3 regions of the Kribbella sp. NPDC056345 genome follow, and region 1 is predicted to be linked to each of the others. Evidence: riboswitches for the same ligand, from Rfam matches in the RefSeq annotation. Region 1 holds a riboswitch; each other region holds the start of a gene.

Evidence for each region. A riboswitch is a leader RNA that binds a small molecule or an ion and turns the genes downstream of it on or off. The one in region 1 is predicted to bind glycine.
Region 2: another riboswitch for glycine. It lies ahead of gcvP (aminomethyl-transferring glycine dehydrogenase); the one in region 1 lies ahead of ACFCV3_RS32875 (L-serine ammonia-lyase).
Region 3: another riboswitch for glycine. It lies ahead of gcvT (glycine cleavage system aminomethyltransferase GcvT); the one in region 1 lies ahead of ACFCV3_RS32875 (L-serine ammonia-lyase).

Annotation. Positions count from the first base shown of each region.
Region 1 is NZ_JBHJQQ010000011.1:231,959-239,394, reverse strand. Features, by position in the region: gene lysX (bifunctional lysylphosphatidylglycerol synthetase/lysine--tRNA ligase LysX) at 1-1,341, shown strand, start outside; gene ACFCV3_RS32885 (hypothetical protein) at 1,584-2,327, shown strand; gene ACFCV3_RS32880 (alpha/beta fold hydrolase) at 2,389-3,216, shown strand; gene ACFCV3_RS32875 (L-serine ammonia-lyase) at 3,333-4,706, opposite strand; glycine riboswitch at 4,786-4,880, opposite strand; gene ACFCV3_RS32870 (DUF3817 domain-containing protein) at 4,878-5,225, opposite strand; gene ACFCV3_RS32865 (alpha/beta fold hydrolase) at 5,323-6,750, shown strand; gene ACFCV3_RS32860 (hypothetical protein) at 6,754-6,981, opposite strand; gene ACFCV3_RS32855 (aminopeptidase P family protein) at 7,153-7,436, opposite strand, start outside.
Region 2 is NZ_JBHJQQ010000005.1:240,415-247,850, forward strand. Features, by position in the region: gene ACFCV3_RS19870 (serine hydrolase domain-containing protein) at 1-281, opposite strand, end outside; gene gcvP (aminomethyl-transferring glycine dehydrogenase) at 321-3,167, opposite strand; glycine riboswitch at 3,242-3,333, opposite strand; gene ACFCV3_RS19880 (MerR family transcriptional regulator) at 3,354-3,950, opposite strand; gene ACFCV3_RS19885 (bifunctional nuclease family protein) at 4,164-4,655, opposite strand; gene ACFCV3_RS19890 (MerR family transcriptional regulator) at 4,875-5,534, opposite strand; gene ACFCV3_RS19895 (FHA domain-containing protein) at 5,521-6,051, opposite strand; gene gcvH (glycine cleavage system protein GcvH) at 6,186-6,566, opposite strand; gene ACFCV3_RS19905 (DUF881 domain-containing protein) at 6,614-7,436, opposite strand, start outside.
Region 3 is NZ_JBHJQQ010000003.1:527,669-535,104, reverse strand. Features, by position in the region: gene ACFCV3_RS13355 (DUF2797 domain-containing protein) at 1-208, opposite strand, end outside; gene ACFCV3_RS13350 (hypothetical protein) at 240-410, opposite strand; gene ACFCV3_RS13345 (plasmid stabilization protein) at 567-890, shown strand; gene ACFCV3_RS13340 (heparinase II/III family protein) at 913-2,841, opposite strand; gene glyA (serine hydroxymethyltransferase) at 2,979-4,241, opposite strand; gene gcvH (glycine cleavage system protein GcvH) at 4,243-4,608, opposite strand; gene gcvT (glycine cleavage system aminomethyltransferase GcvT) at 4,608-5,717, opposite strand; glycine riboswitch at 5,884-5,978, opposite strand; gene ACFCV3_RS13320 (hypothetical protein) at 6,053-6,772, shown strand; gene ACFCV3_RS13315 (hypothetical protein) at 6,778-7,436, shown strand, end outside.

The sequences.
Region 1 (7,436 bases):
GACTACCACACCGGCCACACGGTCTCCGTGACCGGCCGCGTGCTGCGGATGCGGGATCATGGCGGTCTTTCGTTCGCCCAGCTGCAGGACGGGCTGGTCCAGCTGCAGGTCATGCTGTCCGCCGATGCCTGCAGCGAGGCAGCGCTCGACCACTGGCGGCGGCTCGTCGACATCGGCGACCACGTCAGCGTCACCGGCGAGGTCGTGACGAGCAAGCGCGGCGAGCTGTCCATCGCGGCCACCGAGTGGATGATGGCGGCCAAGTGCCTGCATCCGTTGCCGGACAAGCGGAAGGGGTTCACCGACCCCGAGGCCCGCGTCCGGCAGCGGCACATCGACCTGGTGATGAACCCGGAGTCGCTGCGGATGATGCGGCACCGCAGCGCCGCCGTACGGGCGATGCGCAACGGCTTCGAGTCGCGTGGGTTCATCGAGGTCGAGACGCCGATGCTGCAGGCGGTGCACGGTGGCGCGAACGCGCGGCCGTTCCAGACCCACATCAACGCCTACGACACCGATCTGTTCCTGCGGATCGCGCCGGAGCTGTTCCTGAAGCGGCTCAGCGTCGGCGGGCTCGGCAAGATCTTCGAGCTCAACCGCAACTTCCGCAACGAGGGCGCGGATGCGACGCACAACCCGGAGTTCACGTCGGTCGAGGCGTACCAGCCGTACGCCGACTACCACGTGATGCGCGAGCTGACCCGGGAGCTGCTGATCGAGGCGGCGACCGCGGTCTTCGGCAAGCCGGTGGTGCAGCGGCCGGACGGCGAGATCGACATCTCCGGCGAGTGGCCGGTGATCAGTGTGCACGACGCGGTGGCCCGGGCGGCCGGCGTACCGGTTGACCCTGGTACCTCGGTGGAGACCTTGCGCGAACTGTGCGTCAAGCACGGGGTGCACACGACGTTCGAGCTGAGTGCGGGTGAGCTGGTCCTCGAGTTGTACGACGAGCTGGTCGAGCCGCACACCACGCTGCCGACGTTCTACACGGACTTCCCGCTCGAGACGTCACCGCTGACCCGGACCCACCGGACCGAGCCCCGGCTCGCCGAACGCTGGGACCTGGTCGCCTTCGGAGCCGAGATCGGTACGGCGTACTCGGAGCTCGTCGACCCGGTCGAGCAGCGGCGGCGGCTCACCGAGCAGTCGCTGAAGGCCGCGGCCGGTGATCCCGAGGCGATGTCGCTGGACGAGGACTTCCTGAGTGCGCTCGAGTACGCGATGCCGCCGACCGGTGGGCTGGGGATCGGGGTCGACCGGGTGATGATGATGCTGACCGGGCAGAACATCCGCTCGACGCTCGCGTTTCCCTTTGTCCGACCGGCTTCGAGAGATTCTTAACGCTGCGCTGGGTCGTCCCGAGTTGGTCGGCCCCGTAGCCTGGAGCAGGGCGCGGGGTTGGGGCTACTGGGGCGGGGTTGATGAGGCAGGTTGCGGTAGTTGGGGCGCTGCTGTGCGTATTGGCGGGGTGTTCGGCGCCATTGGTCGATGGTGGATCAGCGCCGACACCGGTCGGTGGGACGGCGGCTGCTACGCCTTCAGGACCACAGGGACCGTTGGGTCAGGCGGCGTACCAGGGTGAGTTGACGAAAGCGGAGAAGTCGCTCGCGGTGAGCCTTCGGGCACTGGCCGGGGCACAGACGGCCGAGGGGTTGGGCCAGGCGATGGGTGACGTGTCGAAGGCGCTCAACACCGCCTCGGGACGGCTGGCCGCGTTGACGGTCGAGGGGCGGCTGACCGCCGTACACCAGTTGTTGCAGGACCGGATCGGGGTGGCGGCGTACAAGCTGTCCGATCCGGAGCAGGCCGAGCTCGATGCGCGCTGCGGCGGTGGGCCATACACCTCGCAGAAGGTCCAGCGGCAGTTGCGCGCCGACCTCGCGCCGGCGCTGGTGGCGCTGACGAAGCTCAAGCTGGCGTTCGGGCGAACGCTGCCGGACCCGGGACCGGCTCCGAAGGTGGTCCGGCCGGAGAACGGCGAGACAGTCGTACGGCGTGGGGAGGCCGGGATCGGGCGGTTGTCGATCACGAACGGTACGGCGAAGGATGTCGTGATCTCGGTCGTCACGGACGGGAAGCCGCCGCGGGAACCGCATGTGATGACGTACATCCGGGCCGGGAAGTCGGCCGCGATCACGCGGATCGGTGGGGCTTATCACCTGTACTACAAGAGTGGGGCGGACTGGAGTTCCGAGCGGCGGCAGTTCTCGACCGGGTGCTCGTTCCTGAAGTTCGACCAGGCGTTCGGGCCGGACAAGTCGTGGAAGATCAACCTGCGTCCGACCATCACCGGGAACGCGTCGACCAGCGAGGTAGAGGCTTACTAGAGCTATGTGACATCGGCCATGTCACGATGACAGAACGGTGTCCCGGGGTCACGATGAGGTCATGAGTGCAACCGCGAGCGTCACCGTGGCCGGGGTCCCTGGGGTCGAGGTCGCCTACTACCGCAAGGGTTCGGGCGAACCGCTGGTGCTGCTGCACGGCATCGGCCACCACTGGCAGGCCTTCGACCCGGTCCTCGACCAGCTGGCTGAGCGCCACGACGTGATCGCGCTCGACTTCCCCGGTTTCGGCGAATCCCCCGACGTACCGCTGGGTGTACCTGACGAGCTCGACAGCCTCGCCTACACCGTCGACGCCCTCTGCAAGGCCCTCGACCTCGACCACCCGCACGTCGCCGGCAACTCCCTCGGCGGTCTGGTCTCACTCCGCCTCGGCCAGCTCGGCCTGGTCCGCTCGGTCACCGCGCTCTCCCCGGCCGGCTTCTGGTCACCCCGCGAGAACCGCTGGGCCATCAGCCTGCTCACCAACCTCCGCCGAGTCGCCCGCCGTACGCCGGAAGCCACCGTCCAGCGCCTCTCCCGCACCCCCGCCGGCCGCCGCGTGCTCACCGGCACCATCTACCACCGCCCGGCCCTCCGCGCCCCCGAAGCAGTAGTCGCCGAATCCCGCGCCCTCCGCGACTGCGTGGCCTTCGACCGCGTAGCCGCCCACGCTCGCCGCGGCACCACCTTCGAAGGCGACGTCCCCAACGTCCCCGTCACCATCGCCTGGGGCACCCACGACCGCATCCTCCTCCCCCTCCAAGCCGCCCGGGCCCACCTCCAACTCCCCCAGGCCCGCATGATCCCCCTCCTCAACTGCGGCCACGTCCCCATGAACGACGCCCCAGCCCTCGTAACCCAAACCATCCTCAGCACAACGCGGCTCTAACAGGGGGCGTGAACAAGAACTGGTGGGCCGAGACAAGGAATAACCTGTTCAAGCCCACCACCAGGTGTGCCCACCCATGCGAACTGTTCCGGCCTGCTGTACGGGTGCCGGCTTTGTCAGCACTCGATGACGTTGACGGCGAGGCCGCCGCGGGAGGTCTCTTTGTATTTGATCTTCATGTCGGCGCCGGTCTCGCGCATGGTTTTGATGACCTTGTCGAGGGTGACGACGTGGACGCCGTCGCCGTGCATGGCCATCCGGGCGGCGTTGATCGCCTTGACCGCGGCCATGGCGTTGCGCTCGATACAGGGGATCTGGACGAGGCCGCCGACCGGGTCGCAGGTGAGGCCGAGGTTGTGTTCCATCGCGATCTCGGCTGCGTTCTCCACCTGTTCCGGCGTACCGCCGAGGAGCTCGCACAACCCGGCCGCAGCCATCGAGCAGGCCGAGCCCACCTCGCCCTGGCAGCCGACCTCGGCTCCGGAGATCGACGCGTTCTCCTTGTACAGAACGCCGATCGCCGCCGCGACCAGCAGGAACCGAACGCACCCGTCGTCGGTCGCGCCCGGGATGAACCGCCGGTAGTAATGCAGTACGGCGGGAATGATGCCCGCGGCACCATTCGTCGGAGCGGTGACGATGCGGCCGCCGGAGGCGTTCTGCTCGTTGACCGCGAGGGCGAACAGGTTGACCCAGTCCATCACCTTCAGCGGGTCGACCGACCACGGGTCGCGGGTGAGCTTGCCGTGCAGCGCGTGCGCGCGCCGCGGAACCTTCAGACCGCCGGGCAGCACGCCCTCGGTCTCGCAACCTTCCTTGACGCAGTCCTGCATCACCTGCCAGATCTTCAGCAGGCCGCTGTGGATCTCTTCCTCGGTCCGCCAGGCCAGCTCGTTGGCGAGCATCACCTCACCGATGGACAACCCGGACTCGCGGCAACGATCCAGCAACTCGGCACCACTCAGGAACGGATACTTCAGCACCGTGCTGTCCGGCACGATCCGGTCCCCGGCCGCCGCGTTCTCGTCGACCACGAATCCGCCGCCGACCGAGTAGTACGTGCGCTCCCGCAGCACCTCGCCATCCGCCCCGCGGGCCAGGAAGGACATCCCGTTCGGGTGGTACGGCAGGGCCTTCCGGCGATGCATGATCAGGTCGGCGTTGTCGTCGTACGCGATCTCGTGGACCCCGGCCAGCCGCAGCCGGCCGCGCTCGCGGATCGTCTCGACGCGAGCGTCGACGGAGTGCGTGGCAACGGTCTCGGGGTCTTCACCCTCGAGGCCGAGCAGCACCGCCTTGTTACTGCCGTGGCCGTGCCCGGTCGCACCGAGCGAGCCGAACAACTGCGATTCGACCCGGGCCGTCGCGGTCAGCAGACCGGCGTCCTGGAGGCCGAGCACGAACGTGCGGGCCGCGCGCATCGGTCCCACGGTGTGTGAGCTCGACGGGCCGATCCCGATACTGAACAAGTCGAAGACACTGATCGCCATGATGCGGAGGTCCCTTCCGGTCGTCGTTGACCGAGTGGTGTCCTCCCCACTCTGTTGGACTGTTGTCCTTCAGAGGTGCCTCGCCCGTACGGTGAAGGTGCCTGAGAGATTCTTGGGGAGAGTTGCTCCTACGGCGCCCGGCTCGAACGGCCGGGTCTCTCCCGCACGGGTTCATGCGGCTGTTGAGTTAGCTTCCGGACGCGACGGTACGGCGGCCTGCTGGTTGCCGTCAATCCGGCCGGTGCGGACGGCCCAGATCTCGAAGAACCAGGTGAACAGCGGCGGAACACTCGCGGCCAGTGCCGCCAGGGTGACCGGCCACGACCAGCGCAGCGGGCCCCGGACGACCAGCACGGTCACGACGTACACGACGAAGATGCCGCCGTGGATCGGGCCGAAGATCTTCACGCCGATCTCGTTGTCGGACAGCACGTACTTGAACAGCATGCCGATCAACAGACCGGTCCACGAGATCGCCTCGGCGATCGCCACTGCCCGGAACCACCGTGAGTGTGTCATCGCGCCCGACCCTAACAAGTCCCCCAAAGCCGGTCCGGGGTGGTCTGGGGGCGGCTCCCTGATGTGAGAGGCAAGCGATTACCGAAGGATCGGGAAGATGAAGAACCCCAGAATGCTGCTCAGGACCACCGCGTGGGGTGTGGTCCTGACAGTCACCACGGCAAGTCTCGCCGTACTCCCGGCCTCGGCCGCCCCGGCCTCGGCCGCCCCGCAGTGGACCGACTGCAAGCCGCAGGGCAAGGACGATCCGGCAGTGGTCAAAGGCTCGCAGTGCGCCACTCTGAAGCTCCCCGTCGACTGGCGGAACCCGAGCGGCCCGATCTTCACCCTCGAGATCGCTCGCCGTACGGCGAAAGGCCAGCGCGTCGGCGTCCTGGTGTTCGGTCCCGGCGGCCCCGGCGACTCGGGTGTCGACCGGATCAAGACCGGGATGACGCGGTTCAGCCCGGAACTCCAGGACCGCTTCGACATCGTCAGCTTCGACCCGCGCGGCATCGCCCGCAGCAACCCGATCATGTGCACCGCAAGCCTGTACGCCGAGATGCCGTCACCGCTCATCCGCGACCAGGCCGGGTTCGACGCGCTGATCGACTACAACCGCCGGCTCGCCGACGACTGCCGCAAGCACACCGGCCCGCTCTACGACCACGTCGACACCTGGCAGACCGTGCGCGACGTCGACGCGATCCGCCGCGCACTGGGCGAGCGGCAGATCACCTTCCACGGCAGCTCGTACGGCACCCCGCTCGGTGCGCAGTACGCCGAGACCTACCCGCACCGGGTGCGCGCGATGGTCCTGGAGAGCGTGCTCGACCACAGTCTCGCGACGCCACGCCAGTTCCTCGATCCACAAGCCGCGTCCGTCCAGGACTCGTTCGACGAGTTCGTCGAGTGGTGCGACCGTACGACGACCTGCGCCCTGCACGGCCAGGACGTTCGCGCCCGCTGGGCCAAGCTCCGGACCGAGTCGGCCAACCCGTTCATGGCGTCCTTCGCGGTCTTCCGGATGCTCTACGGCCCGCAGTGGAACGCACTCGCCATCACTCTGCAGAAGGGTGTCATCCCCACCCCGCCACCGCCGACGACCGAACTCGTCGCCCATCCCCTGGTCCCGTTCTGCCAGGACTGGAACCTGCGAGTCGGCACCTATCCCGAGTACGCCGCCCTGATGGATCGGCTCGCCCGCAACAACCCGGACATGCCGTACCCGGGCCAGTTCATGGCCATCTCGCTCTGCCTGGGCGCCCCCAAGGCGAACAACCCCCAGCACCGCCTGGACGTCGACCACCTCAAGACGCCGATCCTGCTCGCCAACGCCCGCCACGACCCGGCCACGGCGTACTGGATGGCGCAGAACGTCCAACGCCAGCTAGGCCGCGACGGCGTCCTCCTCACCTACGAAGGCTGGGGCCACGGCAGCTACAACAAGGCCCCCTGCATGACCACCACCATCGACGCCTACCTCATCAACCGAGCGGTCCCCAAGCCCGGTACGACGTGCGCCGCCGTACCGCCGACCGGGTGATCGTCAGACCGCGACGCCGGTGACCTCGAGGACGCGGTGGAGGTGGTCGCCGCGGCGGGCCCGGTTCGAGAGGGTGGCCAGTTCGGCGCAGGCGGCCTTGAGGGCCTGCGCCTGGGTGTGGCAGTGGTCGATGTACCAGAAGGGGTCGTCGGGCTGCGGATCGTCGGCATCATCGATGTCGGCGTACCAGTGCCGCTGGCCGTAGTGGACGACTCGCACTCGCAGATTCATGACTCCACCCCCGTGGATCTCCCCTGATCCGGTGTCGGAATTCGGCCGGCGCGTGACCGCGGCCCCCCACTGTCACGCGCCTGGCCGAGTTCGACCCTCCCCGACGACTACATCGTGTCGCCGCCGGAATGTGTTACTGCAAGTCACCGATAATTTTCAGTGACCGCATGGCTACTTTCCGTTGAGGTGCCTTTGGGTCCACTTTTCGAGGCCGTCGGTGTCGATCGGCAGCGCCTCGGTGAGGATCTCCAGGCGGTCGGAATGCACGACGACGTTGTCCTCGATCCGCATCCCGATCCCGCGCAGTTCCGGCGGTACGGTCTCGTCGTTCGGGTGGAAGTACAGCCCTGGCTCGACGGCCAGCGCCATACCGGCTTCGATCTCACCGGCGAAGTAGGTCTCCGGCCGGGCCGCGTCGCAGTCGTGGACGTCGAGACCGATGTAGTGACCGGTCC
Region 2 (7,436 bases), on a different contig from region 1:
AGATGCTTGCCTATGGCATCATTTAGCGCAAGCAGCCCTTCATCGCGGCACTGCATCACCAGCACAGCAGTCAGCGTCTTGGTGATCGACCCGATCCGGTACTGCACATTCGCCCCCGGCGCGAGCCCACCCGCATCAGCGAACCGCCCGCGAGCCCCACTCCACACCAGCTCACTGTCCCGCACCACACCGGCGGCCAGCGAGGGCACTCTGGTCTCACTCTGCGCAGCTGCGATCCCGGCGATCAGGGCCGCGGCGGTCTCTGCACGTACGTCGGTCACCCGCACGAGTATGCCTCGTGCGGGTGACCGACATGCCGATTACTCGAAGGCTTCCGGGGACGGGCAGGAGCAGATCAGGTTGCGGTCGCCGTAGGCGCCGTCGATGCGGCGGACGGGGGGCCAGTACTTCGAGGCGCGGTCGACGGACTGCGGGAAGGCGGCCTCTTCGCGGGTGTAGGCGTGCTCCCACTTGTCGTTGATCACCGAGGCCGCGGTGTGCGGGGCGTTGACGAGCGGGTTGTCGTCGGCCGGCCACTCGTTGGCGGCGACGCGGTCGATCTCGTGCTTGATCGCGATCATCGCGTCGCAGAAGCGGTCGAGCTCACCGAGGTCCTCGGATTCGGTCGGCTCGACCATCAGGGTGCCGGCCACCGGGAACGACATGGTCGGCGCGTGGAAGCCGTAGTCGACCAGGCGCTTCGCGACGTCGTCGACGGTGATGCCGGTCTCCTTCGTCATCGGCCGCAGGTCCAGGATGCACTCGTGCGCGACCAGGCCGTTCTCACCGGTGTAGAGGACCGGGAAGGCGCCCTCGAGCCGCTTGGCGACGTAGTTCGCGGTCAGTACGGCGGCCTTGGTGGCCGCGGTCAGGCCCTCGGCGCCCATCATCCGGATGTAGGCCCACGAGATCGCCAGGACGCCGGCCGATCCGAACGGGGCCGCGCTGATCGGACCGACACCGGACTCGGGGCCGGCCTGGTCGAGCAGCGGGTGGTTCGGCAGGTACGGCGCGAGGTGCGCGGCGACCGCGACCGGACCGACACCCGGGCCACCGCCGCCGTGCGGGATGCAGAAGGTCTTGTGCAGGTTCAGGTGGCTGACGTCACCGCCGAACTGGCCCGGCTTGGCGAGACCCAGCAGGGCGTTCAGGTTCGCACCGTCGACGTACACCTGACCGCCGTGCTCGTGGACGATCCGGCAGACCTCAGTCACGCTCTCCTCGTACACCCCGTGGGTGGACGGGTAGGTGATCATGATCGCGGCCAGCTTCTCGGCGTGCTCAGAAGCCTTACCCCGCAGGTCGTCCAGGTCGATCGTGCCGTCGTCGTTGCCCTTGACAACAACAACCTTCATCCCGGCCATCACGGCCGAGGCAGCGTTGGTGCCGTGCGCCGAGGCCGGGATCAGGCAGACGTTGCGGTCCGCGTCGCCCTGGGCCCGGTGGTAGCCGCGGATCGCGAGCAGACCGGCGAGCTCACCCTGGGAGCCGGCGTTCGGCTGGATGGAGACCTTCGCGTAGCCGGTGACCTCGGCCAGCCAGCGCTCCAGCTGTCCGATCAGCTTCACGTACCCGGCGGCGTCCTCGATCGGCGCCAGCGGGTGCATGTCGGCGAACTCGGGCCAGGTGACCGCTTCCATCTCGGTGGTCGCGTTCAGCTTCATCGTGCACGAGCCGAGCGGGATCATGCCGCGGTCGAGCGCGTAGTCCTTGTCGGACAGCTTGCGCAGGTAGCGCAGCATCGCCGTCTCGGACCGGTGGGTGTTGAAGACGGGATGCGTCAGGTACTCCGACGTCCGCGGTACGGCGATCGCCGGGGCCGCGAGGGTGTCGTCGTACTGGACGCCGAAGGACTGGCAGACCCGGGTCAGCGCGGCGAGATCGGTCTTCTCGTCACACGAGATACCGACGTGGTCGGCGTCGACCTGGCGCAGCCAGATGCCGTTCTGCCGGGCAGCGTCGACGACATCCGCAGCAGCACCGGGAACGCGGGCCAGGACAGTGTCGAAGAAGTCGCCGTGCACGACCTCGACACCCCCGGCGCGCAGGGACGCGGCCAGCTTGCCCGCGTAGTCGTGCACGCGGGCCGCGATCGCCTGCAACCCGTCCGGTCCGTGGTACACGGCGTACATGGAGGCAACGACGGCGAGCAGGACCTGCGCCGTACAGATGTTGGAGGTCGCCTTCTCGCGACGGATGTGCTGCTCACGCGTCTGCAACGCGAGCCGGTACGCCGGGGCGCCGTCCGCATCGACCGAGACACCGACCAGCCGGCCGGGCAGCGACCGCTCGAGACCGGCGCGGACCGACATGAAGCCGGCGTGCGGGCCGCCGTAGAACAGCGGGACGCCGAAGCGCTGCGAGGAGCCGATGACGATATCGGCCCCGGCCTCCCCCGGTGCCTCGAGCAACGTCAGCGCGAGCAGGTCGGACGCGACCGCGACCAGCGTCTCGCGCTCGTGCGCGGCGGCGATCAACGGCTTCAGGTCACGGACAGCACCGCCGGAACCCGGGTACTGCACCAGGAAGCCGAAGAAGTCACCCTCGGGCAGGCCATCGGTGGTGTCGGCAACAACCACCTCGATGTCCAGCGCCTCGGCGCGGGTCTCGACGACCGCGATCGTCTGCGCGAAGCAGTCCGCGTCTACCAGGAAGCGGTTCGACTTTGCCCCCTTGATTGACGACTGCCGGTTCGAGCGGTGGGCCAGCGTCATCGCCTCGGCGGCCGCGGTGCCCTCGTCGAGCAATGAGGCATTTGCCGTCGGGAGACCGGTCAGGTCCGACACGACGGTCTGGAAGTTCAGCAGCGCCTCGAGCCGGCCCTGGGAGATCTCCGGCTGGTACGGCGTGTAGGCCGTGTACCAGGCCGGGTTCTCGACCAGGCGGCGGACGATCACCGACGGGGTGAAGGTGCCGTAGTAGCCCTGGCCGATCATCGAGGTGGCGACGTTGTTGCGGGCCGCCAGCTGGCGCAGCTCGGTGAGCGCGTCCACCTCGGAGGCCGGCTCCGGGAGCCGCAGCGGTTCGGTGGACCGGATCGAGGCCGGTACGGCGGCATCCGCGAGCGCGTCGACATCGGCGTACCCGAGGAGTTCGACCATCCGCGCGACCTCGTCGGGGCGGGGCCCGATGTGCCGGTCGGCGAAGATTGCTGAAATTTCCGTCATCGCAAGAGGCTCCGTTGCAGTAGCTTCCGGGGGCCTCCCCCTCTGTCACGCGGATGAGCACGCTTCAGAGTCGCCTGACGCACCCGGTCCATGGGCCTGAGAGGTTCCGGGGAGGAATTGCCCCTTCGGCGCCCGGTTTTGCACGGGTCTCTCCCGAGTGCGGTGAACAGCTAGCTAGAGGGTACCTCAGCCGGTCATGCGGGCCCGGCGGCGGGCAGCGAGCTCGTCGCTTGCATGGCCCGCGTCGTCACCTTCGCCGTGGCCGTCGGCACGCTCGGTCGGCAGCTCGGACAGCGAGCCTTCGACCTCACGCCAGACACCGCCGAGGGCGATGCCGAAGACTCCCTGGCCACCGGCCAGCAGGTCGATGACCTCGTCCGGCGAGGTGCACATGTAGACCGACGCGCCGTCACTCATCAGCGTGATCTGGGTCAGGTCGTCGATCCCGCGCTTGCTCAGGTGTGCGATCGCGGTCCGGATCTGCTGCAACGAGATCCCGGCGTCGAGCAGCCGCTTGATCACCTTCAGCAACAGAACGTCACGGAAACCGTACAACCGCTGCGTCCCCGAGCCGGTCGCCGGGCGCACCGACGGTGAGACCAGGCCGGTCCGCGCCCAGTAGTCGAGCTGGCGGTACGTGATCCCGGCGGCCGCGCAGGCGGTCGGTCCACGGAACCCGACATCCTCCGGCATCGGCCGCAGGTCGTCCTCGAACAGCAGACCCTGAACGCCGGCCGTGATCGCCGCCTCGGCGCGTGCTTCGGACGTCGACTGCGCCGTCAGATCCGTGTCGCCGGTGCGTGTCACGCCTGAGCCTCCCTGAATACCTGCTGGAACGAGTCGTCTCCGTGGAGTAACGGTGCCCCACGACTCCTTCACGGTAAGCCGCCGACCTGAGAGGGTCAACGACAACCGCTTCGAGCCGCTAGCGTGTCGCGACTCCCACACGAATCGTTACCTTCCCGGTCTTGCCTGCCGCAGGCGCCCGGAGCGGGCTCAGCTCTTGTCGAAGTCCTCGGGGGTGACCTGGTCGAGGAACTCCCGGAACCGCTCGACCTCCTCTTCCTCCTGTACCTCGTCGGCGCCGGTCTCGCTCTCCGGGACCGGGATCCCGGCCTCGGCCAGGATCTCCTCGGCGCAGTACACCGGGGTGCCGGTGCGCAGCGCGATCGCGATCGAGTCCGACGGGCGGGCCGAGATCTCGGTCTTGTCGTCGAAGACCAGGATGGCCTCGAAGACCCCGTCGGTCAGGTTCACGATCCGGACCTGACTGAGCGTGTGCCCGAGCACCCGGATCGTCTCCGCGAACAGATCGTGGGTCAGCGGCCGGGGTGGTTCCATCCCCTGCTGGGCGAACGCGATCGCGCTCGCCTCCGCCGCACCGATCCAGATCGGCAGGTACCGCTCGCCGCCGACCTCCCGGAGCAGCACGATGGGCTGACTCGAGGGCATCTCGACCCGGACTCCGACTACGTCGACTTCGCGCACACCTCAACCCTACTCCGCCCACCTCCCCGAAGCCCGCCACCAGCCCCCCGTCCCACTCCCCGGCCACACCAACGGATATCCGTCCGGAGGGCCCCTTCTACCCCCTTCACACGAACTGATAAGAGGCAACACCGACGGAGATCCCCTCTTGTTGCCCCTCCCGCCGCTCTGAACTGCCGAGAAGGAGCAACGCCGGGGGTTATCCGTCCGTGTTGCCGGTCAGCGTGGGAGGCGGGAGCGGACCAGGGCCGTGTGTAGGCGCACGGTGAGGGCGGCCAGCTCCTGGGTCTGGTCGGTACGGCGGGGGCCGGTGACCTGCTCGATCAGTCCGACCTCGCGGTCGGCCGCGGTCCGGAACGGGCGCAGGTGCCGCGGTTCGATCCCGTACGTCGCCAGCTCCGCGGCCACCTGGGCGACCACGATCGCGTCCCCGCCGTAATGCTTGCCGTCGGCCACGATCAGGCCGTGACTCTCCAGCTCGGCGAGCAACGCCGTACCGACTCCGGCGGCCGCGCAGAGCTCCGCCTTGGTCAGCCGCAGGTCGGTGCCGGTGGCACCGAAGTCGTCGGCGGCCGGCCCGGAGGCCGGCGTACTGGGAGCGATCGGCGGTCCACCTGCTGCCGGGCGCAGACCGCGGTCGATCGCACCGAGGTGCTCCTTGATGACCTTCAGCGGCAGGTATTGGTCACGCTGGGCGGTCAGCACGTAGCGCAGCCGCTCCACATCACCCGCGCTGAACTTGCGGTAGCCCGACGCGGTGCGCGCCGGTGTCACCAGCCCCTCGGCCTCGAGGAACCTGATCTTGGAGATGGTGACATCGGTGAACTCGGCCTGCAGGATCTGCAGGACCTCGCCGATCGAGAGCTCAGGCTTGGCCACTGGCGTAGTAGACCAGCCGGTACTTGCCGATCTGGACCTCGTCACCGTTGCTCAGCTGGACCTCGTCGATCCGGTCCCGGTTCACGTAGGTGCCGTTCAGGCTGCCGACGTCGCGCACCTTGACGCCGTAGGCGTCGCGGCGGAACTCGGCGTGCCGGCGGGACACCGTCACGTCGTCGAGGAAGATGTCGCTGTCCGGGTGCCGGCCGGCGGTGACCACGTCGACGTCGAGCAGGAACCGGCTGCCCGCGTTCGGGCCGCGCTGCACGATCAGCAGGGCCGACCCGGCCGGCAACGCACCCACCGCGGCCTGGTCGTCGGGCGACAGCGGCTCGCCCTGGTCGAAGCGCTCGGTCTCCGGCTCGGCGCTGATCGGCGTCAGCATCGCGGTGTCCGTCACACCGGGCGCCGGCGTCGCGGCGGCCGGACGGTCCGCCCCAGGGAGCATGGCTCCGCACTGCGAGCAGAAGCGGCTGCCCTCGGAGTTCTCGTGCCCGCACTGGTTGCAGAACGGCATGCTGTGATCCTCCCGATCGCCGTTAGGCGACGTTGTGTCGTAGACCCCGTGTTAACAGTGTGGACCCGGACCCCAACCCTCGATCAGCGGTTGAGGTCCGGCAAACCTATCAGGCAGTGACCGGCCCGCAGCGATCAGCTCGGGTCGAGCTGGCCCTGGTAGGTCTCGGCGTCCATCAGGGCCTCGACCTCGGCGTCGTCGTCCACCTCGATGTCGAGCAGCCAGCCCTCGCCGTACGGGTCGGTGTTGACCAGGTCGGGCTGGTCGGCCAGGGCCTCGTTGACGGCCCGCACGGTCCCGTTCACCGGGGCGAACAGGTCGCTGACACTCTTGGTCGACTCGAGCTCGCCACAGGAGTCGCCGGCGCGCACCGCGCTGCCGACCTCGGGGAGCTGGACGTACACGATGTCACCGAGCGCGTCCTGCGCGAAGTCGGTGATACCGACCCGCACCGGGCCCTCGCCGGCCTTCACCCACTCGTGCTCGGCCGTGTACTTCAGGTCTTCGGGGTACACCGTCGTTCCTCTTTCTGGAAGTGTGACTGGACGCTACTTGACTGGGCCTACTTGGAGGGGCTGGGCGCCGGGCGAGCGTAACGATGCTCCTCCTGCGCGTGCAAGGCAGTGATGGCGACGTTGGTCTCCTCGTTCACGTCCGCCGTACCGCCCACCTGGGGACCGGTCACCTCACTGACCAGCCCACCGGGAAAGTTGGACGCCTCGGCCAGGCTGTGCGAGTCACCGATCGCCTCGATCACGTACGGCGAGGTCACCTTCAGCCCGTCGATCTTGATACCGGGAGCGTCGTCGACGAAGTCGGTACTGGCCACCACCCGCACCGTGCCGTTGATCTGGATGGCCTCGGCACCGGCGTCGCGCAGTTCCTCGATCGCGTCCAGCAGGTTGCTGGACGTCATCTTGCCCTGCGGGTCGTTCAGGGTGATCCGGACCCCGGGTCCGTGCGCGGGCACCGTGCCCGCCAGGATCCCGAGCGCGCGGATCTGCGCCTCCGCCTGCTGCTTGGCCGTCTCCGCCTTGTCGGCACTGGACGCCAGCGTGTTCTTCCGCTCCTCCAGCTCGGCGATCTCACCCTCGAGCCGCCGGGTGTTCTGCCCGAGTCCGTCGAGGATCGCGATCAGGTCCTCACGGCGGGCGTTCTGGTACCCGTCGTCGGCACGGTTGACGCGCACCTGGACGACCGCCGTACAGGCGACCAGCGCGAGCACGACCGCGACGATCGCCTGGCCGCGGGACGGCTTGAACCCGGCCTTCAGCCGCCGGACGGCGAGGTTCGGCGTCCGCGCCTTCTTGGGCATCGGCGTCGGCTCGGCCGGATGCGCCTGCTCCGGCTCTGCCGGCTTGGGCGGGGCCTGCGGTTCGAAGCGG
Region 3 (7,436 bases), on a different contig from region 1:
CGTGGACGGTGGCGGCGAGCGGGGTCCTGGTCGGGCAGCCGAGGCGCTTGCCGTTGCGCCAGATGCCGATGCACTGGCGGTCGGGGCCGGTGGCGAACGCGATCTCGTCGCCCAGCCGCAGCGGGGTTCGTGGGGTGGCGGCGGACCACTCCAGTTGCGGGAGGCCGTCGTTCCACACCAGTCCGGCCACGCGAGAGGGTTCGCTCATGGGCGCTGACTCTAGACGGCGCCGCCGACAGTCAGTGCACCTTCTCCGCCTCCGCATGCTGCTCGAGCCCGCAGTACGCGCATTTGTGCGGTAACGCGTGACCACCGCCTTGGCGGCAGACGTGCGACTTCCCGCCGACGTGCCACGCGAACCGGCAGACATCACCCGCCCGCTGCACCGATCCACCAGCGTCGTGGCTCATCCGAAACACCCCATCCGCTCGCTCGACCGCCTTCCTTCGGTGATGAGACGTTCCCCGTACGCCTTCATGACGCGAGATCGGGACGGGAAGTTGACGGCGCGAAGTTGTCTTGACGAACTTTTTGGGTACCGGGCGGCGGCCGAAAGGAGTCGGAGCATGCCTGCTGGCGCGAGTAAGAAGCGGGAACGGCAGTACCAGCACATCAAGGCCGGGCTGAAGAAGAGCGGCCGCAGCGAGGACGTTGCCGAGGAGATCGCGGCGCGCACGGTGAACAAGGAGCGCGCGCGGTCCGGCGAGGCGAAGGAGTCGAGCCGGAGCTCCACGCACGACATCTCGTCGGCGCGGCGCGGTGGACTGCGGTCGCACCAGGGGCCCGGCGGGCGGACCAAGGCGCAGCTCTACAACGAAGCCAAGGACAAAGGCATCAAGGGCCGCTCGAAGATGAACAAGGCTCAGTTGGAGCGCGCCGTCGGCCGGTGACCGCGCGCTCCGCACCGGTCAGTTAGTTCATGCGGGTGAGACGGCCGTCGGGGGCGACCTTGACGGTGACTTTCCGGGTGCCGACGGTCAGGTCGACGAAGAAGTTGGTGCCGGCGGAGCGGGTGCTGTAGGAGACCTGCTCGCCGCTGGCAGCGGGGGCGATCACGGACAGGATGCGAGCGTTCTGACCGGTCTGGGTGAACTTGACGACCGGTGCCGGCTTGGCGTTGAAGATGTCGGCGAGGTACCAGCCCTGCGCCGGATTCGACTTGCCCTGCTCGACAGTCGTTGTACCGGTCGTGGCACCGAACGGGATCTGGAAGAGGTGCGTCCGCATCTTCGCGCCGGTCGCCACCGCGGTCGTCGGCGACTGCACGGTCACCGTCTGGCCAGGCGGCAGGTGCCACAGCGTTTCGTACCGCTGGTTGCTCCCCGACTCGCCACGGTCGAGCGCGATCACCACGTCCGGGTCCTTCAGGACCAGAATGTCCCGGCTGCGGCTGACGCCCTCAGCAGGCTCGTCCGCCAGCTCGTAGTAGTCCGAGTTCGGCGTACTGACCGAGCCCACCAGCCGCGTCGGCACCAGCTTGCCCTGGGCGGTCGGGATCGTCATCACGTTGTGCGCGGCCTGGCTCGGCGCCCAGTTCTGCAGGTCGCCCTGCTTGTAGCCATAGTACCCGGGATCGATCAGCACGTCCTGGCCGTGCCAGTTGTAGTTGATCGACATGTGGTCGTCGTGGCCGTGGTACTTCTTCGAGGGACCGAAGCGGATGCTGTACGCCGATTCCTCGTCGAACGGCCGCTTCTCACCCCACCCGGTGCGGCCGAAGATGAAACCGCCCTTGAAGATCCCGGTCCGGTGCTCCGGCCGCGGACCTGACTTGCCCTTCGTCGCGACGAACTCCCACGGCGTACCGGGAACGCTGGCGACCTTCTCCCGGGTGCTGTTGCCGATCTGGAACAGCTCGCCGTTCGGCTTGGTGGCGAGCGCCATCCACTCCGCCAGCAGCTTCCGCCGGGCGTCGATCGCCGGGCCTGGATCGATCCCACAACCCCGGACCACGGCGGCCGCTCTGCCCCACAGCCGGTAGTTGAAGCCGGCGTAGCCGACGGACTGCTCGTTGGTCGTGCCCTGGGAGTCGATGGACTGGACGACGCCCTCGTTGAGCCGGCCGACGGCCTTCTTCATCAGGTCCTCGCGGCCGAAGGTGCAGCCGACACCGAACAGCGCGATGCTCTCGTCGGTGCCGTGGTTCCGGCTGCCGCTCCAATGGTCGATCATGTACTGCGCATGCGTGAGCAGCGCCTCGTCGAGCCACTTGTACTGCGCCGGCAGCTTCTTCGCGTGCAACCCGGTGAGCAGCGCCTGCCGGGCACAGATCAGCACGTTGGTCCGGTGCATCGTCGACTCCGACGCACTTGCGTCATTCTTCCAAGGGAACGGGTTGTCCTTGATCCAGTCCCGGATAATAGCGAGCGTGTGCGTGCGCGCCGCGGCGTTCCCGGCCTTGGTGTGGTCGATCCCGTTGCCCAGCCAGCGCAGCGAGTGCAGCCACAGATGCCAGCTCGGATCCTGGTAGGGGTTCGACTCCCACTTGATGTCACCGGCTCCGTTACCAGCTTTGTACGGCGGGTTGTTGCCCCAGGCAAAAGTGTCCTCGAGGACCATCTTCAGCGGGACCTTCTTCTGCAGCCCGCTGTACCCCTGGCACGGGTAACCCTTGGCGGCCGGCTTGGTCCCAGGCGGCTTGACGGGCAGTGGTGCGGCGACCGGCTGCGTGACGCGTCGATCCGGCGTCGCGGCGCCCACCGGGGCGACCTGCTCCTGCTCACCGGGCATCAGGAAGACGATCGCCCCCGCGAACGCGATACCGCAGATCAGGACGCAGACCGCGACCAGCGCGACCGTGTTTCCCACTCTTCGGCGCAGCTCACCCTTGTGTTCAGCCACCCCAAGCCACCCCAGCCCCCGGCCCACACTCCGGTACTTCCGGTCAGGACCCTATGTAGGCAATAACGCCTGAGCCCGGGGGAACCGTTGCACAAAGCACCGAAGCGGAGCCGAGTTTTCTCTTAGGGGCAGTGGAGTCAGAGCTCCGGATAGAGCGGGAACTTCGTGGTGAGCAGTTCGACCCGATCGCGCAGACCATCGAGCACGGAATCGTCGACGAGCGCGGTCGCGATGATGTCCGCGACCTCCGCGAACTCGGCCGGACCGAAACCGCGAGCCGCCAGGGCCGGCGTACCGATCCGCAGCCCGGACGACACCATCGGCGGCCGGGGGTCGAACGGTACGGCGTTGCGGTTCACGGTCAGGCCGACCGAATGCAACCGGTCTTCGGCCTGCTGCCCGTCGAGCTCGGAGTGCCGCAGATCGACCAGCACCAGGTGCACCTGGGTGCCGCCGGTGAGGACCGAGATCCCGGCCGCCCGGACGTCGTCGGCCGACAACCGGGCAGCGATCGCCTGCGCGCCGTCGAGCGTACGGCGTTGCCGGTCGCGGAACTCCTCGGAGGCCGCCAGTTTGAATCCGACCGCCTTGGCCGCGATCACGTGTTCCAGCGGACCACCCTGCTGGCCGGGGAAGACCGCCGAGTTGAACTTCTTCGCCAGGTCGGCGCGGTTGGTGAGGATGACACCGCCGCGCGGACCGCCGAGGGTCTTGTGGGTCGTCGTCGTGACGACGTCGGCGTGGGGGACCGGGTTAGGGTGCAGCTCGGCTGCCACGAGGCCGGCGAAGTGCGCCATGTCGACCATCAGATACGCCCCGACCAGATCGGCGATCCGCCGGAATTCGGCGAAGTCGAGATGCAGCGGGTACGCCGACCAGCCGGCCACGATCAGCCTCGGCCGGTGCTCGAGGGCGAGTCGCTCGACCTCGGCCATGTCGACCACGAAGTCGGTGTCGCGGACGTGGTACGCGACGACGTCGTACAGCTTGCCGCTGTAGTTGAGGCGCATGCCGTGGGTGAGGTGACCGCCGTGGGCGAGGTCGAGGCCGAGGATCGTGTCGCCCGGATCGAGCAGCGCGAACATTGTCGCCGCGTTCGCCTGCGCACCGGAGTGTGGCTGGACGTTGGCGAAGCCGGCACCGAACAGCGCCTTCACCCGGTCGATGGCCAGCTGCTCGACCACGTCCACGTGCTCACAGCCGCCGTAGTACCGGCGGCCGGGGTAGCCCTCGGCGTACTTGTTGGTGAGGACGGAACCTTGTGCCTCCATCACCGCGAGCGGGGCGAAGTTCTCGCTGGCGATGAGTTCGAGGGTGTCGCGCTGACGTCCGAGCTCGGCCGTCACGGCCGCGTGGATCTCGGGGTCGAACTCGGCCAGGCTCTGATCGAGGGTGCTCATCTCACTCGCCTCCGATCAGTGCCTCGTAGGCGGCGGCGTCCAGCAGCTTGGTGGGACCGGTGACCTTGATCCGCAGCAACCAGCCGGCTTGGTACGGATCGGTGTTCAGCAGTCCGGGATCGGCGACGACGGCCTCGTTGAGTTCGACGACCTCGCCGTCGACCGGCGCGAACAGGTCGCTGACCGACTTGGTCGACTCGATCTCACCGCAGGCGTCGCCGGTCGCGACGGTGCTGCCGACAGCCGGGAGATCGACGTATACGACATCGCCCAGGGCCTCACCGGCGAAGGCGGTGATACCAACGGTCGCGAGCTCGCCGTCAATGGCGACCCACTCGTGGTCTTCGGTGTACTGGAGCTCGGTCATCAGGACTCCTGGCGGCGGTAGAAGGGGAGAGGGACGACGACCACGTCGTCGTGGGTGCCGCGGATGTCGACGTGCAGCCGGGTGCCCGGCTCTTGGTAGATCCCCTCGACGTAGGCCATTGCGATCGGGTGGCCGAGTGTGGGCGATGGCGCGCCACTCGTCACGGTGCCGATCTCGCGGCCGGTCGCCGGGTCCAGGACGACGTACCCGCTGCGTGGTGAGCGGCGACCGGAGGAGGTGAGACCGACAAGCACCTGCTGGGCGCCTTCGTCGCGGCGACGCGCGAGTGCCTCGCGGCCGACGAAGTCCTCTTCCTTGCCGAACGCAACGACCCGGCCGAGCCCGGCCTCGAAGGGGGTGAGCTCGCGGCTGAGTTCGTTGCCGTAGAGCGGCATCCCGGCCTCGAGCCGCAGCGTGTCCCGGCAGGCCAGACCACACGGCTTGAGCTCGTACGGCGCTCCGGCGCGCTGCAGCTCGGCCCAGATCTGCGCGGCGTCGGCGGGCCGGCAGTAGATCTCGAACCCGTCCTCGCCGGTGTACCCGGTGCGCGCCAGCAGGACGTTGCTGTTGGCAAGCTTCGTCTCGGTGATCGCGTAGTACTTGAGCCCGGCCAGGTCGGCGTCGGTCAGCTCGGCCACGATCTGGGCGGAGACCGGGCCCTGCACGGCGATCAGCGCCCAGTCGTCGGTGGTGTCGCGCAGCTCGGTCTCGAAACCCGCGATCCGCTGCTTGAGCTCCTCCCGTACGACGGCGGTGTTGCTCGCGTTCGCGACGATCAGGAAGTGGTCGTCGGCGAGCCGGTAGACGACCAGGTCGTCGATGATGCCACCGTCCTCGGCGCACAGCATCGAGTACCGCGCGCGCCCGATTCCGATCTTCGACGGCGTCCCGACCAGACTGTGGTCGAGTGCTCGCGCGGCACACGCGCCGACCACCTCGAGCTGGCCCATGTGGGACAGGTCGAACAGACCGGCCGTGGTCCGGACAGCATTGTGCTCCGCGATATCGGAGGTGTAGCGAACCGGCATGGTCCAACCGGCGAAATCGGTGAACGACGCACCGAGCTGCTGATGCTCCGCAGCAAGCGGAGTCGCGCGTGACGATGTCATGAGTCGGGAGGCTCCCTCGGTCAGGCACCGCGCATGCGGTGCCACTGCTGGGTGACCTCCCCGCTCTGTCATCTGTACCTGAGAGCTTCGCCGCCGGGTGAGGCGGTTTGCACCGTGGGTGCGGACTCCCCACAGCTACGCGGGGGTCCGGCTTTCCAGAGTTCGCCTCATCGGAACGGTCAGTGGGCCTGAGAGATTCTGGGGAGATTTGCTCCTTCGGCGCCGGGTCATGGTGAGCCCGGACTCTCCCGCCCCGATTCGAACGGCGCGATATGCAGTTGAGCCGCCGACTCTAGCAGCCACTCCGGACCCGTCCATATGGTTGGGTCGTCTCCGTGAGTGCCTTCGACATCGCGTCCCGTCACCGCCGCGCCCAGCTGGTGGTCTGCTTCGTGTACGTCGTGGTCCCTGTGTTCCAGCTGGTCGTTCTGCTCCTCCTCCGAGCGTGGACCGGGGTGGCGATCGCGGTCTTCGCGCTGCTGCTCTTCGGGGTCTTCTGGCGGGGTAACCGCTATGACACGCAGTACTGGCCGGCTGTCGGCGGCACCACCTGCGGGATGACCGGCCTGTTCGTGGGCCTCTTCGGCACCGACAGCCTGGGCTACGCAGTGCTCGCTGCCCTGCCCGGTGCGTTCGTCGGCTACTGGCTCGGCCGGCTCGCCGTACGCCTGGTCCTGCACCCCCTGGATGCCCGGCTCGCGGACAGTCCGTACCAGCTCGTCTTCCGGCTGCGCGACAACCGCGGGACCCGGCTCGCGATCGAGGACACGTCGTTGCGGCTGCTGGTGAAGGTCAAGAAGGTGGAGGGCGACAGGACGACCCACACCGAGGAGGCCGTCGAGGTCGCGTTCCAGAACCTGAAGGGTGCCTACGTACGGCAGCTGTCGGGGAGCGAGCCCATCGTGTATCCGATCGGGCCGGAGCAGGCCGGTAGCCGGGGTACGGCGCTGGTTGTTGAGAGTTTCAGCGGGGAATGGATCCTTCCGCACGACGATGCCGTCGTACTGGGGCAGATCATCGACCGGCGGATCGCGGGACTGAGAGGGACACAGTGAACGGAATGTCGGCCCTGACCCTGGTGCTGCTGGTGATGGCGGTGGCCGGGACGTTGCTTGCGGTGTTCCTGTTCGTGCGGCGGCAGCGGTACATCAAGTCGCTGCGGGATCGGGGCTGGACGTTTGTGGGGAGCCCGGTTTTCGAGTCGGTGGCGCGGTTGTCGAATCCGCCGTTCGGGATGGGGTTCACGCGGAACCCGGATGACCAGATCACCGGGTTGACGCGTTCCGGCCGGCCGTTTCAGGTGATCGAGTACGGGAGCGAGTACTGGAAGGGCTGGGTCGGGATGGTGACGCTGTCTCGGCGGCTGCCTGAGCTGTGGATCACCGGTGGGCAGACGCAGCCACGGGCCGGTGTGGCCGCGACGATGGTGCCGGTGCCGCCGCAGCTCGGCGCGGGGTGGACGGTCGGCGTCCAAGACCCGGCGTTCGCGACCGAGGTGCTCAGTGGGCAGCTGTGTACTGCCCTGCTCACGCTGGCGAGTGGACAGCCGGGGGTGAACCTGAGCATCGACGGCGACCAGCTCGTCATTCAAGATCCGCCGCGCAAGGATCCCGACGTGCTGGCACCGTGGCTGGACCAGATCGCCGCCATCGCGGACGCCATCGACGCGCTGCCGTTGGATCGCTGGATGCAGCCGCCGCGGGAGCCGCGGCTGAGCTT